2 regions of the Microbaculum mangrovi genome follow, and region 2 is predicted to be linked to the other one. Evidence: riboswitches for the same ligand, from Rfam matches in the RefSeq annotation. Region 2 holds a riboswitch; the other holds the start of a gene.
What was found. A riboswitch is a leader RNA that binds a small molecule or an ion and turns the genes downstream of it on or off. The one in region 2 is predicted to bind thiamine pyrophosphate.

Region 1: it holds a riboswitch for thiamine pyrophosphate, as region 2 does, so the genes downstream of both, thiM (hydroxyethylthiazole kinase) here and ACSF9G_RS04620 (ABC transporter permease) in region 2, are expected to answer to the same signal.

What each region holds. Positions count from the first base shown of each region.
Region 1 covers NZ_JBPODT010000001.1:583,922-595,629, reverse strand. The annotation lists gene ACSF9G_RS02835 (DUF5993 family protein) at 1-122, opposite strand, end outside; gene ACSF9G_RS02830 (DMT family transporter) at 260-1,207, shown strand; gene ACSF9G_RS02825 (Lrp/AsnC ligand binding domain-containing protein) at 1,216-1,452, opposite strand; gene ACSF9G_RS02820 (alpha/beta hydrolase) at 1,517-2,335, opposite strand; TPP riboswitch at 2,424-2,525, shown strand; gene thiM (hydroxyethylthiazole kinase) at 2,642-3,439, shown strand; gene thiE (thiamine phosphate synthase) at 3,436-4,101, shown strand; gene thiD (bifunctional hydroxymethylpyrimidine kinase/phosphomethylpyrimidine kinase) at 4,098-4,919, shown strand; gene ACSF9G_RS02800 (TRAP transporter substrate-binding protein) at 4,916-6,022, shown strand; gene ACSF9G_RS02795 (fumarylacetoacetate hydrolase family protein) at 6,238-7,080, opposite strand; gene ACSF9G_RS02790 (oleate hydratase) at 7,233-8,795, opposite strand; gene ACSF9G_RS02785 (manganese efflux pump MntP) at 9,086-9,688, shown strand; gene ACSF9G_RS02780 (SDR family oxidoreductase) at 9,714-10,493, opposite strand; gene ACSF9G_RS02775 (UDP-2,3-diacylglucosamine diphosphatase) at 10,701-11,501, shown strand; gene ACSF9G_RS02770 (glycosyltransferase family 4 protein) at 11,529-11,708, shown strand, end outside.
Region 2 covers NZ_JBPODT010000001.1:956,456-968,163, reverse strand. The annotation lists gene ACSF9G_RS04655 (phosphoserine transaminase) at 1-605, shown strand, start outside; gene serA (phosphoglycerate dehydrogenase) at 736-2,322, shown strand; gene ACSF9G_RS04645 (SCO family protein) at 2,483-3,094, opposite strand; gene ACSF9G_RS04640 (copper chaperone PCu(A)C) at 3,132-3,602, opposite strand; gene ACSF9G_RS04635 (hypothetical protein) at 3,688-4,092, opposite strand; gene ACSF9G_RS04630 (glutathione S-transferase family protein) at 4,170-4,802, opposite strand; gene ACSF9G_RS04625 (ABC transporter substrate-binding protein) at 5,040-5,978, opposite strand; gene ACSF9G_RS04620 (ABC transporter permease) at 6,004-6,753, opposite strand; TPP riboswitch at 6,852-6,975, opposite strand; gene ACSF9G_RS04615 (hypothetical protein) at 7,050-8,558, opposite strand; gene ACSF9G_RS04610 (adenylosuccinate synthase) at 8,593-9,885, opposite strand; gene ACSF9G_RS04605 (DMT family transporter) at 10,040-10,972, shown strand; gene ACSF9G_RS04600 (type III PLP-dependent enzyme) at 11,361-11,708, shown strand, end outside.

The DNA.
Region 1 (11,708 bases), 370 kb from region 2:
AGCCTGAACAGCACCAGCAACACCACGACGGAAAGCGCCCACAGGCCCGTAGCGGCGCCGCGCCAGCCCCGCCAGGCGGCCAGAAGCGCCAGAAAGGGAACAAGAAAGGGCAGGGCCATCATCGTCGGGTCTCCACACATCGTGTCGTCTGTTCGACGCGAATCGCGACGGACGTGGCGCAGCCTACAGGAAAGCTGCCGCCCGGGTAGCCGAAGCAACGCTCCTCTGCGATTTAGGCGATTGTGCCGGGCGGCGTTTCGTGGTTCTCCGTTGGAGATCGGAGGGCGCCCTGCAACATCTCATCGGAATCGGCTTTCGCATCGCGTCTGCGATGGTCCTCGTCGTCATGGCGGCGATGGTGAAATATCTCACCACCTCCGTTCCGATCGGCGAGCTCATGTTCGCGCGCAGCTTCTTCGCGCTGCCGCCGCTGGTGGTCTGGATGGCGTTCCGGCGCGAGTTCCCGTTTGCGCTCAAGACGCGCCGGTTCAAGGGCCACATGCTGCGCGGCGCGTTCGGGGCGGCCGCGATGGCCGGGTATTTCGTCGGCCTGAGCTATCTGCCGCTGCCGGACATGACCGCGATCTGGTTCGTGGCGCCGCTGCTGACGCTGGCGCTGGCCACCGTGATGCTCGGCGAGACGGTCGGGCTGTTGCGCTGGTCGGCCGTCGGGATCGGCTTCCTCGGCGTGATCCTGATCCTGTCGCCGCATCTCGGCAGCGGGCTCTCGGCCGCCGACGACGCGGCGATCGGGGCGGTGATCGGGTTCGCCGGGGCGGCGCTGACGGCGCTGGCGATGATCCAGGTGCGGCAACTGACGGGAACCGAGACGACGGCGGCGATCGTCTTCTACTTCAGCGTCACCGCCACGCTGTTCTCCCTGCTCACGCTGCCGTTCGGCTGGGTCGTTCCCGACGGCCGCACGGCGCTTCTGCTGGTGGCGATCGGGACCGTGGGCGGCGTCGGCCAGATCCTGCTCACGCTCGCCTATCGCTACGCCCCGGTCTCGGTGATCGCGCCGTTCGACTACACCGCGATGATCTGGTCGCTGCTGATCGGCTTCCTGGTGTTCGGCGAGGTGCCCTATCCGATCGTCCTGGTCGGCTCCGCGGTCGTCATCGGCGCCGGGCTGTTCGTCATCTGGCGCGAGCACCAGCTCGGCATCAAGCGGGAGCGCCAACGCAAGGCTGCACCGCCGCCGGTCTAGAGCCTGCCTCAGAACGCCTTGAAGGTGATGATCGTGTAGGTGTCGCGGATGCCTTCGAAGCACTGGACCTTTTCGTTGACGAAATGGCCGATGTCGGTTCCGGCGTCGACATAGAACTTCACCAACAGGTCGTAGTCGCCCGCGGTCGAATAGATTTCCGAGGCGATCTCCGCGTCGGCGATCTGGTTGGCGACCTCGTAGGAACGGCCGAGGTGGCATTTGATCTGGACGAAGAAGGGGATCATTGGCATCTCCGGATGAGTCGGATGGATGTGACCAGAAGCGCGGGCCGGCGGCAAGCCCGCGCGACTATGCCGGGGTGGCCAGGTCGACCAGATCGCGCGTCATCGCGCTGTCGGGATCGGCGAGCGGGGCGATGACGGTGAAGTGGTTGGCGCCGTCGACGGCGTGCCAGGCGGTTTCGACGCCGGCGGCCGCCCATTCCTCGGCGATCACCCGGCTCTGGCGCAGGAACTCGCCGCTTTCCTCGCCGCCGACCCAGGCGTGCAGGCGGCGGCCAGCGGGCGCCGGCCAGAACAGCGGGCTCTGGCGGGCGGCTTCCGCCGCGTCGAGCCGGAGCGCCGCGTTCAGATTCGTGTGGATGAGCGGTTCGAGCTCGAACAGGCCCGAGATCGGCTGGGCGCCGGGCACGGCCGGCCCGCTGGCGCCCCAGTCGGTCGCCAGCAGGGCGGCGGCGAGGTGTCCGCCGGCCGAGTGGCCGGAAACCGCCACGGGCACGCGGAAGCGGTCGAACAGCACGCGGGTCGCCAGCCGCATCTCCTCGACGATGTCGCCGATGCCGACGTCCGGACACAGGGTGTAGCCGGGAACCGCCACGGCGACGCCGTGGGCGACGGCGCCGGCGGCCAAGTGGCTGAAGAAGCTCTTGTCGAGGCCCTGCCAGTAGCCGCCATGGATGAACATCACCAGGCGCTCGACCCGGCTTTCGTCGGCGGGGAAGAACAGGTCGATGCGGTTGCGGGCGGCGGGCCCGTAGGCGAAATCGGCCTCCATCGCCGCGGCCTCGCGGAAGGCCGCCGCGTCGGCCGCCCAGCCCTCGATGATCGCCGGATGCCCGGGGACCCGTGCCCGGTTGTTGTATTCCGCCTCGTAGTCGATCCCGCTCATGCGTATTCCCTGGTGTTGGCCCCTGATGCGAGCCCTGGCCCCTATGTCGGCTCTTGAAAGTGCCCCGTATGTCCGCTACGTGACTAGCACGATCTCATTGGGGTGTCCCTAGGGGACTGAGAGGCGGTTCGCCAACCCATTGAACCTGATCCGGATTATGCCGGCGGAGGGATATGGGATGAAGCCGAACGCAGATCTTTTCTCCTCATTCGTCATTGCCGCGCGGCGCTTTCAGGGACGCCTGTTTCAGGGACGCCTGCTTCAGGGTTGCCTGCTTCAGGGTTGCCTGCTTCGGGGACACCTGCGATGACGGCTTTCTCCATCGATCCGAACGGCATCGTCGGCGCTGTCTCGCGGCTGCGCGCGCGCCGGCCGCGCGTCCATTGCATCACCAACGCGGCGGCGGTGACGCTCACCGCCAACGTGCTGCTCGCCGCCGGCGCCGTTCCCTCGATGACGGTGAACCCGGAAGAGGTGCCCGATTTCGTCGCCGGCGCCGATGCGCTGCTCGTCAACCTGGGTACGCTCGACCCGCAGCGCCAGGCGGCGATCGACGCGGCCGTCGAGGTGGCGACGGAGGCCGGCACGCCATGGGTGCTCGATCCGGTGTTCGTCGAGCGGTCGCCGGTCCGGCTCGCGCTGGCCAGGCGGCTCGCCGCGGCCGAACCGACGGTAATCCGCCTGAACCGGCCCGAGCTCGCCGCCCTTACCGGAACTGGTGCAGACGATATCGCCGGGGACGCTACCGCCGGGGACGAGGCGAGCGCCGATGCCTACGCGCTGTCGTCGCTGTCGACCGTCGCGCGCACGGGCGACGTCGATTACGTCACCGACGGGAGCAGGGCGGTCCGCGTTGCCGGAGGGCATCCGCTGACGACGCTGGTGACCGCCACCGGCTGCGCCACCGGGGCGCTGATGGCCGGGTTCCTCGCCGTGGAACACGATGCCGTCGTCGCGGCGGCCGCCTGCCTCGCCTTGGTCTCCGCCGCCGCCGAGCGGGCCGGCGCCGATGCGGCCGGACCGGGCACCTTCTCACCTTTGTTCATCGACGCGCTGAACCGGCTGACGCCGGAGGACATCGGCGCTTCTACGAGGATTTCATGATACCGCTCGATCTCAGACTCTACGGCCTCGTCGATCCCGCCCGCGCGGCCGGCCGCGATCTCGCCGGCCTGGCCGCCGCCGCGGCCAGGGGCGGCACGACGCTGATCCAGCTTCGCGACAAGACCGGATCGACACGGGATTTCGTGACCGAGGCGCGGGCGATCCACGCCGCCCTGCGCGGCACCGGCGTTCCGCTGCTGATCAACGACCGGGTCGACGTGGCGCTGGCGGCCGAAGCCGAAGGCGTGCATCTGGGCCAGGACGACATGGACGCGCGCGATGCCCGCCGCCAGCTCGGCCCCAATGCGATCATCGGGCTGACGATCAAGAACGCGGCGCATGTCGACGCCGCGCCGATCGGGGCGATCGACTACGTCGCCATCGGCGGCGTGTTCGAGACCGAGAGCAAGGACAATCCCGATCCGCCGGTCGGCATCGACGGGCTCACGGCGCTCGTGGCGCGCGTGCGCGCCCGCAAGGCCGACATGCCGGTGTGCGCCATCGCCGGCATCACCGAAGAGCGCGTTCCCCCGGTGATCGGGGCCGGCGCGGACGGCGTGGCTATCATCTCGGCGATCTTCATGGCCGACGATCCGGAAGCGGCCGCGCGCGCCCTGAGGGCCACGGTCGATACGGCGGTTTCAGCGGGGCAATCCAGATGACGGCGATCGCGGTCACCATCGCGGGCTCGGATTCCGGCGGCGGCGCCGGCATCCAGGCCGATCTCAAGACCTTCTCGGCGCTCGGCGTCTACGGCGCCTCGGTGATCGCGGCGCTGACCGCGCAGAACACCCGCGGGGTGACGGGCATCCACGATGTGCCGCCGGAGTTCGTGCGCGCGCAGATCGACGCGGTGTTCTCCGACCTCGCCGTCGACGCGGTGAAGATCGGCATGCTGAGCCTGCCCGACACGATCCGCGCCGTCGCCGACGGCCTTGCCGCCCACAAAGTCGAGACCATCGTGCTTGATCCGGTGATGGTTGCCCAGAGCGGCGACGTGCTGTTGCGCGAGGAGGCGATCGCCGTCCTGCGCGCGGACCTGATCCCGATGGCGCTCGTCATCACGCCCAACCTGCCCGAGGCGGCCCGGCTCCTCGACTGCGAAGAGGCGGCCACCGAGGATGAGATGCGCGACCAGGGCGAGCGCCTGCTCGGGCTCGGACCGAAGGCCGTGCTGATGAAGGGCGGGCACGGCACCGGCGCGGAGTCGGTCGACCTGCTGGTGACGGGCGAGGGCGTCACGCGCCTGGCCGCGCCGCGGATTGCCACCGAGAACACGCACGGCACGGGCTGCACGCTGTCGTCGGCCATCGCCGCCGGCCTCGCGCGCGGTCTGACGCTGGAACACGCCGTCGAGGGGGCAAAGGCCTATCTCACGGACGCGCTCAAGGCGGCGGACCGGATTTCCATCGGCCACGGCCACGGGCCGGTCCACCACTTCCATGCCGTGTGGGGCGCCAGGACTGGAGTGCAACCATGACGAAACAGACCTTCACGCGCCGCCAGGCGCTCGGCGCCGCGGGCGTGGTCGCGGCCGGGGCGGCCACCGCCGGCGCCGCCGTCACGCTTTCGACACCCGCCCTCTCGCAGGGGCTCGTCAAATGGAAGATGGCGACCTCCTGGCCGGCGAACCTGCCGGGGCCGGGCGTCAGCGCGGCGCGCCTTGCCGAGCGGATCGCGAGCCTGAGCGGCGGGCGACTGACCGTCGACCTCTTCGCCGCGGGCGAGCTGGTGCCGGCCTTCGGCGTGTTCGACGCGGTGTCGCAGGGCGTCGCCGAGATGGGCCACACCGCCGCGTTCTTCTGGCAGGGCAAGGTGCCCGGCGCGGTGTTCTTCACCACCGTGCCGTTCGGCCTGACGCCGCCGGAGCACGTCGCCTGGGTCGACCATGGCGGCGGGCAGGCGCTGTGGGACGAGCTCTACGCGCCGTTTGGGGTTAAGCCGTTCATGGCCGGCAACACCGGGTTCCAGATGGGCGGCTGGTTCAAGCGGCCGGTGAAGACGCTCAACGATCTCGCCGGTCTCAACATCCGGTCGGCCGGCCTCGGGGGCGAGGTGTTCCGGCGACTGAAGATGAACGCGGTGGCGATCCCGCCCGGCGAGATCTTCGGCGCGCTGGAATCGGGCGTCGTCGACGCGGTCGAGTTCCTCGGCCCGTTCTCCGATGTCGCGCTCGGCTTCGACCGGGTCGCGCCGTACTACCTGTGGCCGAGCTTCAACAAGCCGAACGGCACGGGCGAGGCGCTGGTGTCGACGGCGGCGCTCGATAGGCTCGATCCGGACCTGCGCGCGATCGTCGCCACGGCCTGCGCGGCGGAGGCGTCGGCGGGGCTGGCGGAAGCCGACTGGATGAACGGCGCCGCGGTCCGGAAACTGCGCAAGACCGACCACGTCACGTTCACGCGCTGGCCGCCCGTGGTGATCGAGGCGGCGAAGAAGGCGGCCACGGCCGTCGTCGCCGATCTGGCCGCGCAATCGCCGCAGACCGCGAAGATCGCCGAGTCCTATGCGTCGGCTGTGACGCAGCTCGGCGGTTGGTCGGAACTGTCGACCGGGCCGTATCTGACGGGCCGGGTGGCGTAGGGGACACGTCCCGCTCGCCACCCCGCGCCGCGGACTAATGCCAGGGGCGGGGCCCGGAGACCCGCTTTCCTGGGCGGCACGGCGGAAGCGGCACGGCGGAGCCGCTGGCCTGCCCCGTCTCGTCATTGCCGGGCGTGACCCGGCGATCCCGGGCGTATGGCACGAGATGCCCGGGTCGAGCCCGGGCATGACGTGGAGGGGCCGGAGGCCGTCGGTTAGGCGGCAACAACCTTCTGGCGCTGCTGGCCGAGGCCCTCGACGGTGAGAACCATCTCGTCGCCGGCCTTCAGGAAGACCGGCGGCTTCATGCCCATGCCGACGCCGGGCGGGGTGCCGGTGGTGACGATGTCGCCGGGCACCAGCTTCATGAAGCGCGAAATGTAGGCGATCAGCTCGACGACGCCGAAGATCATGGTCTCGGTCGAGCCGGTCTGCATGCGATTGCCGTTGAGGTCGAGGGTCATCGCCAGCGCCTGCGGGTCGGCGATCTCGTCGCCGGTCACCAGCCAGGGGCCGACCGGACCGTAGGTCGGGCCGCTCTTGCCCTTGACCCACTGGCCGGTGCTCTCGAGCTGCCAGAAGCGTTCGGAGACGTCGTTGCAGATGCAGTAGCCGGCGACGTGGTCGAGCGCCTTCTCGGCCGGCACGTTGAAGGCCTCGGTGCCGATGACGAAGGCGAGCTCGACCTCCCAGTCCGACTTGGCCGAATCCTTCAGCAGCACGACGTCGTCGTCGGGGCCGCAGATCGAGGTCGGCGCCTTGTTGAACAGGATCGGTTCCTTGGGGATCGGCATGCCGGATTCGGCGGCATGGTCGGCATAGTTCAGGCCGACGGCGAGGAAGTTGTGGGGCATCGGCACGCAGGAACCGAAGCGCGCGCCGGCGGGCGCGGCGGGCAGCGTCGTCGGGTCGACAGCGCGCAGGCGGTCGAGCCCGGCCGGCGACAGCACGGCGCCGGAAATGTCGTCGACCACCGAAGACAGGTCGCGGATCGAGCCGTCGGCGGCGACGATACCGGGCTTTTCGCTGCCCGAGGGGCCGAAGCGGACGAGTTTCATAGGTGTATTCCTCTTAAGACGTGGTCTTTTGTGAAAATCGGGCCGGATCATCGGTGATCGGCCCGCCCGCCGCAAGCAGCAGGTCGGCGTTCCGGCCCGCTAACGTGCCCTTGCGTCGGAAAATGTGCTTTTCGCTGCCGGTACAGGCGGCGTCAGGACAGAACGCCGATCACCCGTTCGAGCACGGCCGGGTCGTGATGGGCCTGGTAGATCGGCGGCGGCCTGTCGTCGAGACGCAGCAGGGTCGCGACCGCGAGCCTGGCGGAGCGTACCGCGTATTCCATGGTGAAGGCGGCCTCGTCGGGGATCTCGCAGAACTGCCCGATGAAGCCGAAATTCGTCGATCCCTCTGGAACGACCGCCGGCCGGTCGCCATGCGTGCGCGCCATCCAGACGCTGCCGGCGTAGGGCAGGAGGCAGGGAATGCAGGTCGAGGTGCCGACGATCGTCTCGACGTGATCGCCGAAGCCGGCGTGGCGAAGCGTCTCCTCCAGGATCTCCGCGCCGTTGCAGGCCGTCATCGGCTTCTCGACGAAATTGCCGACCCTGTCCGGGTAGAGCGCGTAGCCCCACCAGGCCATGACGTCGGCGGGCTGGTTCAGGAATTCGGGCTGGTGGAAGATCGCCACCGTGATCAGCCAGTTGGAGTCCTTGAACGTCAGCAGGCCGCCGCGCCCGGGCTCGCTGCCGGTCAGCGCCGTCATCAGCTCGAAGAACGTCGCGTCCCTGGTGGTGACCGTGTAGGTGAACCACTTGGTGTCGGGCACGTGCGCGGCGCCGAAGAAGGTCTGCGGCCGGCCGAACTCCGGTCGGCCGAGCGCCAGCCGTTTCCACAGCGCCCAGTAGTTGTCGGCGAGCGCCAGTTCGGGCGGTCGCGACATGGAGCCGACGGCCATGTCGGAGACCTGGGAGCCGTTGGTCACCAGGACCACGTCCTGCTCGCCGATCTCGACCTTCAGATCCTTGCCGTCGTAGCGGTATTCCAGCCAGTTGGCGGTGATCTCGGCCGGCGACGACTTGAACTCGACGTCCGTCACCGTCGCGCCGGTGAGAAAGGTCACGCCCTGCTTCCGCAGCCAGTCGGTGATCGGACCTATGATCGCGTCGTACTGGTTGTACCGCGTCCGCAGGATCGTCTTCATCGTCGACAGTTCCGGCAGGATGTGCAGGAACCGGTACATGAACCGTCTGAACTCGATAGCGCTGTGCTGCGGCAGCGCGTTCATCAGGGTGGTCCAGAGGATCCAGAACTCGGTCTCGAAGAAGTCGTCGGTGAAGAAATCAGAGACCGACTTGCCGTCCAGGAACGGCTCGGGCGTCAGTGCGAGCTTGAGCATGTCGGCCCGGTTGCGGACGCTGAGGCCGAAGCGGTCGGAATGAACGACGGCCCCGTCGCGGTCGACGATGCGCAGGCGGTCGTCGTATCCGTAGCGTTCGTTGAACTCCAGGATCTCGTCCTGGATGGACCGCTGCGGGTCGCTGGCGGAGGGGACGAGGGAGAACAGCTCGAAGGCGCAGCGGTATTCCCGTTCGAAGACGCGGCCGGTCGGCAGCACGTAGCCCGTGTCCGGCCCGCCGGACATCGCCATTGCGCCGCCCAGCGACGGGCCCGCTTCGTAGACGGTGATGTTGTTGGCGAGGCAGCCGCCGTCCTTGATGAGATAGGCGGCCGCGGCGAGCGAGGCGATGCCGCTGCCGACCAGATGCGCCTTCATCGTCGCCCTCCCATCGGTCCGCCGGATGGACGCGGCCATCGCCGCGACGACGGTCGGGAAAGCGCCGCCCGGCGTTATTCAATCGGTTAAACAGTAGCACCGGAGCGACGGTGCGCAAGCGGCGGGACGTGCCGCGATCCCGATGGCGCGGTTCCGATCGGCGGTCGCCGTTTGAATGATAATAAGTATCAATAGCTAGCGCATTGTTTTTGTTGACGTTTTTGAGAATTTCCCTATGTCGGCGGGGGCAGTTCCCGCCGCCAGCCTTCCACCACCGTCCGGAGCCTTCCATGTCCCCGATCTCCATCGGCATACTCGCCATCGGGATGTCCATCGACGCCTTCGTCGCGAGCCTCGGGCAGGGGGCGACGCCGGGCGCGTTGCCGGGCGCCCGGTCCGGCTGGACGCGCGTTCTGCGCACCAGCGCGATCTTCGGCGGCGTGGAAGCGGTCGCGCCGCTGATCGGCTGGGGCCTCGGCCTGGTCGCCCACCGATACATCAGCGCCATCGATCACTGGATCGCGTTCGGCCTGCTCGCCGGCGTGGGCGGGCGGATGGTGTTCCACGCGCTCGCGCGGCCGGCCACTGCGCCAAGCGCTGGGCCAGGCGCCGGGCCGTCCGGCGCCTCGCGGCGGACCGGATGGACCGTGTTCGCCACCGCCGTCGGCACCTCCATCGACGCGATGGCGGTGGGCGTTTCGCTGGCCCTACTGGACGTGCAGATCGTCGTCGTGGTGATCGCCGTCGGCCTGACGACGATGGCGATGACCGCCATCGGCACCTATGCGGGCGGATTCCTCGGCCAGCGCGTCGGCAGAGCCGCCGAGGTCGTCGGCGGCATCGCCCTGGTCGGGCTCGGTGGGATGATCCTGATGGATCATCTCGCGGCCTGAGCGGAGCAAGGCAGGACCTGCGCCGCTACCACGTTCCGTCGAAATAGCCACCGTCGAGCAGGATGTTGCGGCCGGTCATGTAGCCGGCGTGGACCGAGCACAGGAACGCGCAGGTCTGTCCGAACTCGGCGGGATCGCCGAAGCGGCCGGCGGGAATCGTCGCCATGCGCTGGGCGGCGATCTCGTCGACGGACTTGCCCGCCGCGGTGGCGCGCGGGCCGTGGGTTGAGCGCAGCCGGTCGGTGTCGAACATGCCCGGCAGCAGGTTGTTGATGGTGACGCCGCGGTCGGCGACCTTGCGGGCGACGCCGGAGACGAAGGCGGTGAGGCCGGCGCGGGCGCCGCTCGACAGATCGAGGCCGGGAATCGGGGCCAGCACCGAGGACGAGGTGATGTTGACGATGCGCCCGAAGCCGCGCTCGGCCATCGGATCGATCACCTTCTGAATCAGCTCGATCGGCGTGACCATGTTCATGACCGTGCCCTTCAGCATCGCCTCGCGGTCGAGCTCGCGGAAATCCTTCAGGGGCGGGCCGCCATTGTTGTTGACCAGGATGTCGGGATCCGCGCAGGCGGCGAGCAGGGCTGCCTGGGTTTCGGGCAGGCTGACGTCGCCGGCCACCGGGACCACCGTGGCGCCCGTGGCTTGCGCGATTTCGCCGGCGACGCGCTCCAGACGTTCGCGATCGACACCGTTTATGACGACCTCGCATCCCGCTTCCGCCAGCGCCTCGGCGCAGGCGCGTCCGAGTCCCCGGCTCGAGGCGCAGACGATGGCGCGCTTGCCCGCAATACCCAAATCCATGCCGCAATCCTTCCTGTTTTTCGTTCCCGGGGGTTTTCGGCCATGTCGGAACCGGTCGCAAGGGGGTATGCGGGGAGCTGCGGATTTCACGAACTCCGGATTTCCGCTATATTGCGATACGGTGACGCCCCGTCATAATCATGCCAAGTGAATCATATTATTGGTGCGGCAAGCTAGTGGGGCGACGAGAACGGGGCGAGTGTTACCGTGAGCCGGCAGCTCAAGGCCAGGACCTACCGGAGCCTATTCATCTCTGATCTGCACCTGGGAACCAAGGGTTTCCAGGCAGAACTGTTCCTCGACTTCCTCAAGCACCATGACGCCGAGACGATCTATCTGGTCGGCGACATCATCGACTTCTGGCGCCTGAAGCGCACCTGGTACTGGCCGCAGCAGCACAACGACGTCATTCAGAAGCTGCTGCGCAAGGGGCGCAAGGGCACCCGGCTGATCTATGTGCCCGGCAACCACGACGAATTCCTGCGCGAATATATCGGCACCCGTTTCGGCGGCATCGAGGTGATGCGCCGGGCCATCCACACGACCGCCAACGACGAGAAGCTGCTGGTCATCCATGGCGACGAATTCGACGTGGTGGTCCGCTATGCCCGCTGGCTGGCGATGCTCGGCGATGTCGGCTACGCCTTCGCGCTGACCTGCAACACCCACTTCAATTACGTGCGGCGGAAACTCGGCTTCCCGTACTGGTCGCTGTCGGCCTGGCTGAAGCTGAAGGTGAAGAACGCCGTCAACTTCATCGGCGAGTTCGAGCAGGCGCTGGCGGCGGAAGCCGCGAGCATCGACGTCCACGGCGTCGTCTGCGGCCACATCCATCATCCCGCCGACCGCATGATGGACGGCGTGCGCTACCTCAACTGCGGCGACTGGGTGGAAAGCTGCACGGCGCTCGCCGAGCGCGAGGACGGCACCCTGGAGATCATCCACTGGCCGGTCGTCCTCGGCACCATGACCGCCGCCGAGATCGGCACCGAGCAGGCGGCGGCCTGAGGTATGGTCCATGCTGCGGCGTCATCCATGAAACGTCTCGTTCTCGCCACCGATGCCTGGCATCCGCAGGTCAACGGCGTGGTCCGGGTGCTCGATCGGCTGCGCCGGGAAACGCCGGCCTTCGGGCTGGAGATCGCGGTCGTTTCGCCGGAGGGCTTCCCGACCTTGCCGCTGCCGACCTACAGCGAGATCAAGCTGGCGTTGTGC
Region 2 (11,708 bases):
CCTGGCAGAAGGTGCTTGGCGGAGAGGCGGCGCACGGCATGCTGATCCTCAGCCCGCGCGCGGTCGAGCGCCTGGAGACGTACACCCCGTCCTGGCCGCTGCCGAAGATCTTCCGGATGACCAAGTCCGGCAAGCTCAACGAGGGCATCTTCAAGGGCGAGACCATCAACACGCCGTCGATGCTCTGCGTCGAGGATTATATCGACGCGCTCGAATGGGCACGCTCCGCCGGCGGTCTCGACGGCCTCGTCGCGCGCGCCGACGCGAACACGGCGGCGATCGCGGACTGGGTCGAGACGACGCCGTGGATCGACTTCCTGGCAACGGCGCCGGAGACCCGGTCGAACACCTCGGTATGCCTGTCGTTCACCGATCCCGACATCGCCGCCAGGCCGGTCGAGGATCAGGCCGCCTTCGCCAAGTCGGTGGCCGCGATGCTCGACAAGGAAGGCGTCGCCTACGACATCGCCTACTACCGCGATGCGCCTCCAGGTCTGCGGATCTGGTGCGGCGCGACGATCGAGGCCTCCGACGTCCAGGCGCTGACGCCCTGGCTCGACTGGGCCTACGCGTGCGCCAAGGCCGAGCTCGCCCGCGCGGCCTGATTGCCGCGCGCGACGGACCACATCATTGCCGGGCCCGGCCCGGCAATCTCCTCCCGAATTTCCCTCCGCGCGATGCCCGGCCCGGGCCCGGCGTGACGTGGAGCCGGCTCAGAGACAAGGACCAGACACCATGGCACCTCGCGTACTCATTTCCGACAAGCTGTCGACCGCGGCGGTTCAGATCTTCAAGGACCGCGGCATCGAGGTCGACTACGAGCCCGATCTCGGCGCCGACAAGGAAGCCTTCGCCGCGCGGATCGGCGATTATGACGGGCTGGCCGTGCGCTCGGCGTCGAAGGTGACCGAAAAGGTCATCGCCGGCGCGGACAAGCTGAAGGTGATCGGGCGCGCCGGCATCGGCGTCGACAACATCGACGTGCCCGCCGCCACCAAGCGCGGCGTCATCGTGATGAACACGCCGTTCGGCAATTCGATCACCACGGCCGAACACGCGATCGCGCTGATGCTGTCGCTGGCCCGCCAGATCCCGTCGGCCGACGTCTCGACGCAGGCCGGCAAGTGGGAGAAGAACCGCTTCATGGGCGTCGAGGTGACGGCGAAGGTGCTCGGCGTCATCGGCTGCGGCAACATCGGTTCGATCGCCGCGGACCGGGCGCAGGGACTGCGGATGAAGGTCATCGCCTACGATCCGTTCCTGTCGGAAGAGCGGGCGACGGATCTCGGCGTCGAGAAGGTCGATCTCGACGAGCTCCTGCGCCGGGCCGACTTCATCACCCTGCATGTGCCGCTGACCGATAAGACCCGCAACATCCTGTCGCGTGAGGCGCTGGCCAAGACCAAGAAGGGCGTACGCATCGTCAATTGCGCCCGCGGCGGGCTCGTCGACGAGGAGGCGCTGCGCGAGTCCCTCGAGTCCGGCCATGTCGCCGGTGCCGCCTTCGACGTGTTCGCTGTGGAGCCGGCCAAGGAGAACGTCCTGTTCGGCGCGCCGAACGTCATCTGCACGCCGCATCTGGGCGCCGCCACGACAGAGGCGCAGGAGAACGTCGCCCTGCAGGTCGCCGAGCAGATGGCCGACTATCTGCTGACCGGTGCCGTCACCAACGCGCTCAACATGCCCTCGATCAGCGCCGAGGAAGCGCCGCGGCTGAAGCCGTTCGTGTCGCTTGCCGAGCAGCTCGGCTCGTTCGCGGGCCAGCTCACCGAGACGGGCATCAAGGGCCTGCGTCTCGAATATGCCGGCGAGGTCGCCGAGATGAACACGAAGGCCCTGAGCTCGGCGGCGATCGCAGGCGTGCTGCGGCCGCTGCTGGAGGACGTCAACATGGTGTCGGCGCCGGCGGTCGCGCGCGAGCGCGGCATCCAGATCGAGGAAGTGCGCCGGGAGCAGCAGGGCGCCTACGAGAACTACGTGCGCCTCACCGTGCAGACCGAGCGTCAGGAACGGTCGGTCGCCGGTACGGTGTTCTCCGACGGACGGCCGCGTCTCATCCAGATCAAGGGCATCAACATGGAGGCGGAGCTCGCCCCGCACATGCTCTACATCACCAACGAGGACACGCCCGGCTTCATCGGCGCGCTCGGAATGGTGCTGGGCAATTCCGGGGTCAACATCGCGACCTTCAATCTCGGACGCCAGAATCGCGGCGGCGACGCGATCGCTCTCGTCGAGATCGACGAGCCGCTGCAGCCGGACGTGCTGGCGGCCGTCGAGAAGCTGCCCCACGTCAAGCAGGCGAAGGTTCTGGCCTTCTAGCGATCGACACCGCGCGGGCGCTGCCGGAAACGGCAGTCGCCCGGCGCCCGGCCCACTGATCGGCCCGGGGCACGGGGCTGAGTTGCGGCGTTTGTTGCGCGATACGCCGCCGCATTTCTTTGACTAGCCCGGTGACACTTTGGCTAGCGCGGGCAGCGCCTCATCCGCCCGCAACCAGCCGTTTCAGCTTGCCCAGCGCGATATCGTCGGCCTCGCCGTAGGCGATGGTGCCGACGAACTTGCCGTCGGCGTCCATCAGGTAGACGCTCGCCGAGTGGTCCATGACGTACTCGCCGTCTTCCTGTTCGACCTTGCGTCGATAGACCTTGTATTCCTTGACGATCTGGGAGACCTGCTCGGGCGTGCCGCTCAGGCCGACTATGCGGTCGCCGAAGGCCGAGAGGTAGTTGTTCATCAGCTCCGGCGTGTCGCGCTCCGGATCGACGGTGACGAAGGCGACGTTGAGCTTGTCGGCGTCGGGGCCGAGTTCGCCCAGCCAGGTCGACATCTCGTAGAGCGTCGTGGGGCAGACGTCCGGGCAATGGGTGAAGCCGAAGAAGAAGGCGGACGGCTTGCCCAGGAAGTCCTTCTCGGTCACCGGCTTGCCGGTATGGTCGACGAGCTGGAACGGGCCGCCGATCTCGGCGATGCCCGTTCCCTGGCCCGGTTTGCCGAGCACGGCGTCGCGGATATCGTCGCTGACCAGCACCGCCACGGTGGTGCCGGCGACCAGTACGACCAGGATCCAGGCGATCCAGCGAATTGCGCGCATCGGCTTTTCCGTCCTTTTCGCGGTTTGTTGGTGTGGGTCAGTTGTGCTTCATCGGGGCCATCTTGCCCCCGACCGGTCCGACCGTGAATGCGATCGGCACCTCGCCGGCGCTCTCGAAGACGAGCGTGCCTTCGATCGTCTCGCCTTCCTTGAAGCCGTCGGTCACGCCCATGAACATGACGTGGTAGCTGCCGGGCTTCAGCTCGACCGAGCCGCCCGCCGGGATCTCGAGACCGCCTTCCAGCTCGCGCATCTTCATGACGCCTTCGGTCATGGTCATCTCGTGAATCTCGCCGCGATCGGCGCGCGGCGTCTTCAGGGACACCAGGGTATCGGCGGTGTCTCCGGAATTGGTGATCACCATGAAGCCGCCGCCGACCTTGGCGCCGGGGGGCATGGCCCGGGTCCACGGATTCTCGATGGTGAGCGAGCCTGAGGTGTAGTCGCCCGCGATAGCGGGGGCGGCGAGCAGGGAAAGGGCAAGGCAGGTTGCTGCGATGATACGCATGATAGTCTCCTGGCACGGTGCGGCGGAAAGCGGTCCACCACGGATTTCGACTTGATCAAGCCGGGCGCGGGGCCCGGCATTCCGGTCAAGCGGGGCGTGCAGGAGGCGCGCGGATACTCGGTGCGACGTCGGTCGCGGACGCATCGGCTCCGTCGCCGAGTGGCGGCCAGGCGATGGTCCGCACCGCGACGAACCGGGCCGGTTGGGATATGCCGGCCGGGCCGATGGCGGTCTTCGAGACAGCGTGAATGCAGCCGGACTTGCAGCAGTCGTTGACGTCGTGACGGTCGCCACCCGCATCGTCGGCGACGCGGACGAAACCGTCGGCGGTGCAGATGACGAGCGTGCCGTCGGTCAGCCGAAAGCCGGCGGGGGCGCCGTGAAGTCCGGTACCGGAGAGGATATAGGGCAGCAACGCAGCGAGGATCGCCAGCACCGCGAAGGGCCGGCGTTCCAGAATCAGGCTGCGAATGACGCCTTGAAACTTCATGACGGTGGCAATCTAGCGTGGTTCTCGGCGACGTGCTTGCGACACAGGCGCGCGGATGGCGCGATGGTAAAGGGCGCTCACGGCATCGGGATCGGCTGGCCGCGGACAGGGGTATCGTAGCCCTTCTGCACGGCGGGCCGTTCGGCGATGCGCAGGTACCAGGCCCGGACGTTCGGAAAGGCGTTGATGTCGACGCCCTGCCACGCGAATCGCGAGGCCCAGGGCCAGGTGGCGATATCGGCTATGGAGTACTCGCCGACGATGAAGTCCTTGCCCTGAAGCTGCGTGTCGAGGACGCCATAGAGCCGGGACGCCTCCTTGGCGTAGCGTTCCTCGGCGTATTCGGCCTTGCCCGGGTTGAAGTGCAGGAAATGGTGGGCCTGGCCGAGCATCGGGCCGAATCCGCCCATCTGCCACATCAGCCACTCGACCGTGTGCCAGTAGTTGGCATCGCCGGAGGGGATGAGCCTGCCGGTCTTCCCGGCGAGATAGAGCAGGATCGCACCGGATTCCATCAGCGACAGGCCGTTGTTGTCGTTGTCGACGATCGCCGGAATCTTGTTGTTGGGGCTGATCTTCAGGAACTCGGGAGCGAACTGCTGGTCCTTGGTGATGTCGATCTCGTGGACCTTGTAGGGCAGACCGAGCTCTTCCAGAGCGATCGAAACCTTACGGCCGTTCGGCGTGGACCAAGTGTAGAGGTCGATCACGGCGTTCTCCTTGAGGTGGGGCGACCAGGGAGACGTTACTCTACATCGGGTGCGGCGGATTTGAAGGCTGCCGCGGGACAAGCTGATGTGTCGGGTCGGCGGCCAGGGGGCGGAAGGGCCGTGCCATACGTCCGAGATTGCCGGGTCACGCCCGGCAATGACGCAGAGGCGAAGACGTTATGCACGTCATGCCCGGGCATGACCCGGGCATCTCGGGGGGGGGCTGCGGCCCGTGCCTCAGTTCAGCTCCACCGCGTAGGTCTCGACCGGAACGATCTCGTCGATCAGGCCGCGGTCCTTCATGAATGCGGCGAAGCGTGCGTAGCGGCCGGTATCGAGGGCGGCGGGGCGCTTGGCGAAGCGGGGCAGGGTATCGAACCAGGCGCGCTCGTTGAGCTCGTCGTTCAGTTCCGGATACTTCGCCGCGAACAGGTCCCAGCCTTCCTCGGGGTGGTTGGTCAGCCAGATCGTCGCCTGTTCGACCGCCGTGACGAAACGCGACAGGCGGTCGTCGTCCAGGGCGTCGTTGCGGGCGATGAAGACCAGCTCGTCATAGACCGGGACGCCATTCTCCTCCGGATAGAAGGCACGCCCGGGACGCTCCTCGATGTCCATCTGGTTCAGCTCGAAATTGCGGAAGGCCCCGATGACGGCGTCGACCTGGCCGGCGAACAGGGACGGCGACAGCGAGAAGTTGACGTTGACGAGCTTGACGTCGTCGAGCGTCAGTCCCGCCGTCTCCAGCATCGCGCCGAGCAGGGCATCCTCGAAGCCGCCGACCGAGAAGCCGATGGTCTTGCCCTTCAGGGCGGCGATATCGGCGATCGGTCCGTCTTCGAGCACGACCAGCGAATTGAGCGGCGTCTCGACCAGCGTGCCGATGCGGGTGAGCGGCAGGCCCTCCTTCACCTGCATGTGCAGGTTGGGCTGATAGGACACGGCGATATCGGCCTGGCCGCTGGCGACGAGGCGCGGCGGCGCGCTGGGGTCGGCCGGCGGCACCAACTCGACGTCGAGGCCCTGGTCGGCGAAGTAGCCCTTCTCCGCGGCGACGATCAGCGGGGCGTGGTCGGGGTTGACGAACCAGTCGAGCAGCACGGTGAGCTTGTCGGCCGCGGAGGCGCCGAGCGGCGCGAGGCCGGCGAGCAGGGTGAGGGCAAAAAGCAGGGAACGCATTGTCTTGTTGGCTCCGTTGGTGTGATCAGGTTTCGGTTTCCGCGATCCACGGCACCATGCGCCTGGCGAGCGCATCGACGAGGGCGCGCATGAGGAGCGCCATCAGGCCGAGGAGGAAGAGAGCGGCGAACAGCATGTCGGTCTGCATGCGGGCATTGGCCTGCAGCATGACGAATCCCAGGCCGGCGGAGGCGCCGACCCACTCGCCGACCACGGCGCCGATCGGGGCGACGGCGGCGGCGACGCGCAGGCCGGAGGCGAGACCGGGCAGGGCGGAGGGTAGGCGGATCAGCCGCAGCGTGTCGAAACGGCTGGCGCCGCTGATGGCGGCGAGATCGAGCAGGCCCGGATCGGTGCGGCGCAAGCCGTCGAGGAAGGCCGAGGCGACGGGAAAGAAGATGATCAGCGTCGCCATGACGATCTTCGAGGCGAGGCCGAAGCCGAGCCAGATGACGAGCAGCGGCGCGATGGCGAAGACGGGCAGGGCCTGGCTCGCCACCATGACCGGCAGCAGCACTCGTCCGGCAGCCGGAAAAAGGCTGGCGGCAAGGGCGGTGGCGACGCCCAGCCCGGCGCCGACGATGAGGCCGATCACGATTTCGATCGCCGTCACCGCCGCGTTGCGAGCGAGAAACTCGGGCTGGGCCATGAGCTGTGCCGCGATCCGGGTCGGCGGCGGCAGGATGTAGCCGGGCACGGCGAATGCCGTCACCAATGCCTGCCAGATCCCCAGGATCAGCGCGGCAACGACAACCGCCCGCAGGAGGCGCGTCATCGGATCAGCCCGGCGGCGCCGGGGGCGGGTGGTGAAAGGTCTTACGCATCATGGATCTCCTCTCGTGCGACACAGGGAGATCCGGGGAATTCGGGCTCAGGGGAAGCAGGTTCCAGTCCCTTCGCCGGTATGACCCGGATCAGGTTCGAAGGGTTCGGCCGGACCACCCTTGCAGGCGGAGAGACCATCTCAGCTCCTTGCGGAGCACCCCTCGGAACAGCACGGAACATGGCGCAGAGTCGCGGCCAAGGCAAGCCGCCGCCAGGAAAATTCGTTGTCCGCAGTGACCGGTCGGCCTACTGCGCGCCCCACGTCGCGAAGGCTTCCTCGAATATCGCCTTGCCGGACTCGCCCTTGGCCAGCGACAGCACCGCGCGCCCGCCATCCTTGTAGCTGACCGGTATGTCGATGAAGTCCCGCGAGGTGATTTCCTGCACGTTTCGTTCCTGGTCGATCTCGGTCTGCGACAGGCCGATGAGGAAGTAGTTGTCCATCACCGGCACCACCGCACCGACGAGGGGCTGGCCGGTGGAACGCGGCGTAGCCTTCATGATCAGCCCCGGGATCGAGGCGATGCCTTCATGCGTGAAGGCCGGGCCGGTCTGGAAGACGAGCTCGATGAGATGGCTTGCCGGCAGTGCCTGGTCCTTGTTGCGCCGGACCGTGACGGTGACCTTGAGGTCCCGCTCGGGGACATTGACATCGCCACGGATGACCTTCTCCGCGCCGCCGATCGCCTCGGTGTCGTCGACGAGCGTCCAGTCGACCGAGCCGCCGAGCGTGTTTGCGGGCGTCACGCCGCCGGCGCTCTCCTCTATCAGCAGCGCCTGGGCGACGCGCGCGCCTTCGGCGTCGGCCGACGGCGGCTGCTGAACGGGCGCTTCCGGCGCCGCGGCCGGCTGGCCGGTTCCGGGTTCGGCAGCCGGCTGCCCGTTGCCCGGCACTCGGTCGGCGATCTTGCCGTTGCCGGCCGTCTCGGTCGTATCCTGCGAGCCGCTCACCGAGGCCATCATGTTCATCAGCGCATCGCGCTGCCAGAAGCCGACACCGACGATCCCGACGACGACCAGCAACAGGATGCCCCAGGCGACGAACCGTCCGGAGCCGCCGCGCTCGATATCATCGTCCTCGTCATAAAGGTCGGCGGCGGGCGGGGCCTGCCGTCCCGAAGCCGGCGGCGGTGCTTGACGGGGCGCGGCGGGCTGTCGGGCGGGGCCTCCGGCCGGGGGCGGGGGAGGCACTGGTGCGCGGGGCGGTGCCGCGGCAGCCGGAGAGGCGGGTTTCGGCGCCTCCGGCTTCCGCGCGGGAGGGCGAGGGGCGGCAGCCGGCGCCGGGGCGCCCGAGGCGGGCGTCGAGACTGGCGCCGGGGGGCGTGGTGCGCCCTGGGGGGCGCCCAGGGACGGTTCGCGCCTCTCGGGCGGCGCGTTGCCGGCCGGTCCGGCGCCGCGGCGGGCTTCCTCGTCCCGGCCGTCCCCGTCGATGCGGTCGAGGGTCTTGCGCGCCTCGCGTGCCGCCGTCGACGCGGCACCGCCGAGGGATTCGGACTCCGAAACCGCGGACTGGAACGCCTCGTGGGCTTCCAGCGGCGTTGGCTGGGGCGCAAACTCGGCCTCCAGTTCGCCGACGGCCCCGTCCAGGCTCTGGATCTGGCGGGCGATGTCGTCCGGCCCGAGCGGCGGGTCGATCGCTTCGAGCTGCGCACGCAGAGCCGCGCGCGCCTTGTCGTATATCGCGTGCCGCGCGGCTTCGGTGTTATTCTCGAGGTTCGCGACGGCGCGCCTGAGTACGGAAACGAAATCTGCCATGATCTGAGCTGCGTTACTCTAGGGGTATCTACGCTTAATCCTGAAACGGATCGTGGACAAGAATGGTGTCTTCGCGGCGCGGGCTCGTCGATAACAGGGCGACGGGCGCTCCGATCAATTCCTCGATGCGCCGCACGTACTTGACTGCCTGAGCGGGCAGATCGGCCCAGGACCGCGCACCTTCGGTGCTTTCGGCCCATCCTTCGAATGTTTCGTAGACCGGCTCGACCGAGGCCTGGGCGTCGCGGGAGGCGGGAAGATGGTCCGTCCGCGCCCCGTCGAGGCGGTACTCGGTGCAAATCTTGAGTTCGTCGAAACCGTCGAGAACGTCGAGCTTGGTCAGGGCGATACCGTCGATGCCACCGGTGCGAATCGCCTGGCGCACCAACACCGCATCGAACCAGCCGCACCGGCGCTTGCGTCCGGTCACGGTGCCGAATTCGCGGCCGCGCTCGCCCAGACGGTTGCCGTCATCGCCCAAATCCTCCGTCGGGAACGGCCCGCCGCCGACGCGCGTCGTGTAGGCCTTGGTGATGCCGAGCACATATCCGAGCCCGCCGGGCCCCGTGCCGGAGCCGGTCGCCGCCTGCGCGGCGACGGTGTTGGAGGAGGTCACGTAAGGATAGGTGCCGTGGTCGACATCCAGCAGCGTGCCCTGAGCTCCCTCGTAGAGGATGCGCCGGCCGCGACGGCGTTCGCCGTCGAGCAGGGACCACACCGAGCAGGAATAGGGCAGGATCTTCGGCGCCACCTCGCGCAGCTCCGCCTCGAGCGCGGCCGCGTCGACTTCCGGGTGGCCGAGGCCGCGGCGCAGGGCGTTGTGATGAACCAGGAGCCGCTCGATCTTGTCGCCGAGGCTGTCCGATTCGGCCAGGTCGCAGACGCGGATCGCGCGGCGACCCACCTTGTCCTCGTAGGCCGGGCCGATGCCGCGCTTGGTGGTCCCGATCTGGGCCGTGCCGGCCGCCTCCTCGCGAATCGCGTCGAGCTCGCGGTGCAGCGGCAGGATCAGCGTGGCGTTGTCGGCGATCCGCAGGTTGTCCGCGGTTATCGAGACGCCTTGCTCGTCCAGCCGGCCGATCTCGTCGGCGAGCGCCCAGGGATCGATCACGACGCCATTGCCGATCACCGAGAGCTTACCCGGCCGGACGATGCCGGACGGCAGCAGGCTCAGCTTGTACGTAATGCCGTCGACGACCAGCGTATGACCTGCGTTATGGCCGCCCTGAAAGCGCACGACGACGTCGGCGCGCTCGGACAACCAGTCGACAACCTTGCCTTTTCCCTCGTCGCCCCATTGCGAGCCGACGACCACAACATTCGCCATTGAATTCCGATTTCCCTTCCGATCGCCCTGTCGGCTCGGCCGAGGGCGCGAGACTATACCGGTAACCGCGCGCGGACGCGACTGTTGCCTATACCTTTACAGACAAGCCTATAGCCGGTAGCGAAGCTGGTTTCCAACCGTCCCTAGCGTAAATATGCCCTCCTGTATCGCCCGAATTGGCCAGTGGCTTTATGGCCAGGCCTATCTGCTTCTGACGCTGACCACCCTTTTCTGGGCGGGAAACGTGATCCTCGGGCGCTACGTGGCCGGTCATGTGCCGCCCGTCGCCTTCGCTTCGGTGCGATGGGGCGGCGCTTTCCTCATCCTGCTGCCCTTTGCCTGGTCGCACCTGAAACGCGACTGGCCGGTGATCCGCCGTCACATGCCGATGATTCTGGTCCTCTCCTTCACCGGCATCACCTCCTATAACACCATGGTTTATTTCGGGCTGCAGTATACCGGCGCGCTGACGGGCGTGCTGTTGCAGTCCTCGCAGCCGCTGATCATCGCGCTGGCGACCTTCATTCTGTTCGCCGAGCGTCTCACGTTTCGGCAGGCGATCGGCATCTTCGTCTCGCTGTGTGGCGTCGTCGTCATCATCAGCCAGGGCGATCTGTCCCGGCTGCTGTCGATCCGGTTCAATTTCGGCGATATCCTGATCCTGGCGGCCGTCGTGCTCTACGGCCTTTATTCGGCGCTTCTGCGCAAACGACCGCCGATTCACTGGATCAGCTTCCTGACGGTGACGTTCCTGTTCGGCGACATCCTGCTCAGCCCGATGCTCTTCTGGGAAATCTCGACCGGCTATGTGCTGAAATTCGACGCGCTGACGGTTGCGGCCTGCCTCTATGTCGTGATTTTTCCCTCGATCATCGCCTACGCGTTCTTCAACCGGGGGGTGGAACTGATCGGCGCCAACCGGGCCGGACCGTTCTTTCACCTAATGCCGCTTTTCGGCGCGCTGATGGCCGTGGCCTTCCTCGGCGAGCAGTTCAGGATTTTCCACGCGGTCGGCATGGCGACGATCCTGGTCGGCGTCGCGCTCGCGACGGCCGCTCCCCGCGGCAGAAAAAGTCGAGCGTCATAGAAATTTTAATTGCGCAGTAAGGGCGAAGCACCTACATACGCGCTCGCCCAATATTCGCACGTGCCTGTGGTCGCCGGGCTACCCCCGGAACTTCCTGCGGGTGGCGACTTAAAGCAACGACGGTGCGGGCTTTTTTGGTCTCTGCCGGCTCCTCCAAAGGCCGGGGTTACTGAAGAGGCACACCATCCTTGCCCGACGTGCGGTTCGGCATCCCCGATCCAATCAAAGGCAACCAGGTTCCGGACGTGGAATCGGTTTGACGATCGCGTTCGCGCATCCGGAGCACAGTAGTCGGCGTCCACGCTGACGGCTTCCGCGTCTCCAAAGCGCGGGTGCCGAAGGCATGGGCACCGGTGGGTTCAACCTTTGGGATTGGGAGACAACCCCGATGACCACCGACCGTATCCGCTCTTTCCTTGCCGAGCGACGACCCGAAGGCCCCTGCCTCGTCGTCGACCTCGATGTCGTGCGCGACAACTACGACGCCTTCACCCGGGCGCTGCCGGACAGCCGCATCTTCTACGCGGTCAAGGCCAATCCGGCGCCTGAGATCCTGAGCCTGCTCGCCGAGCTCGGCTCGTCGTTCGACACCGCCTCGCTCACCGAGATCGAGATGGCGCTCGCCGCCGGCGCGGGGGCCGACCGCATCTCCTTCGGCAACACGATCAAGAAGGAGCGCGACATCGCGCGCGCCTACGAACTCGGTGTGCGCCTTTTCGCCGTCGACAGCTTCGAG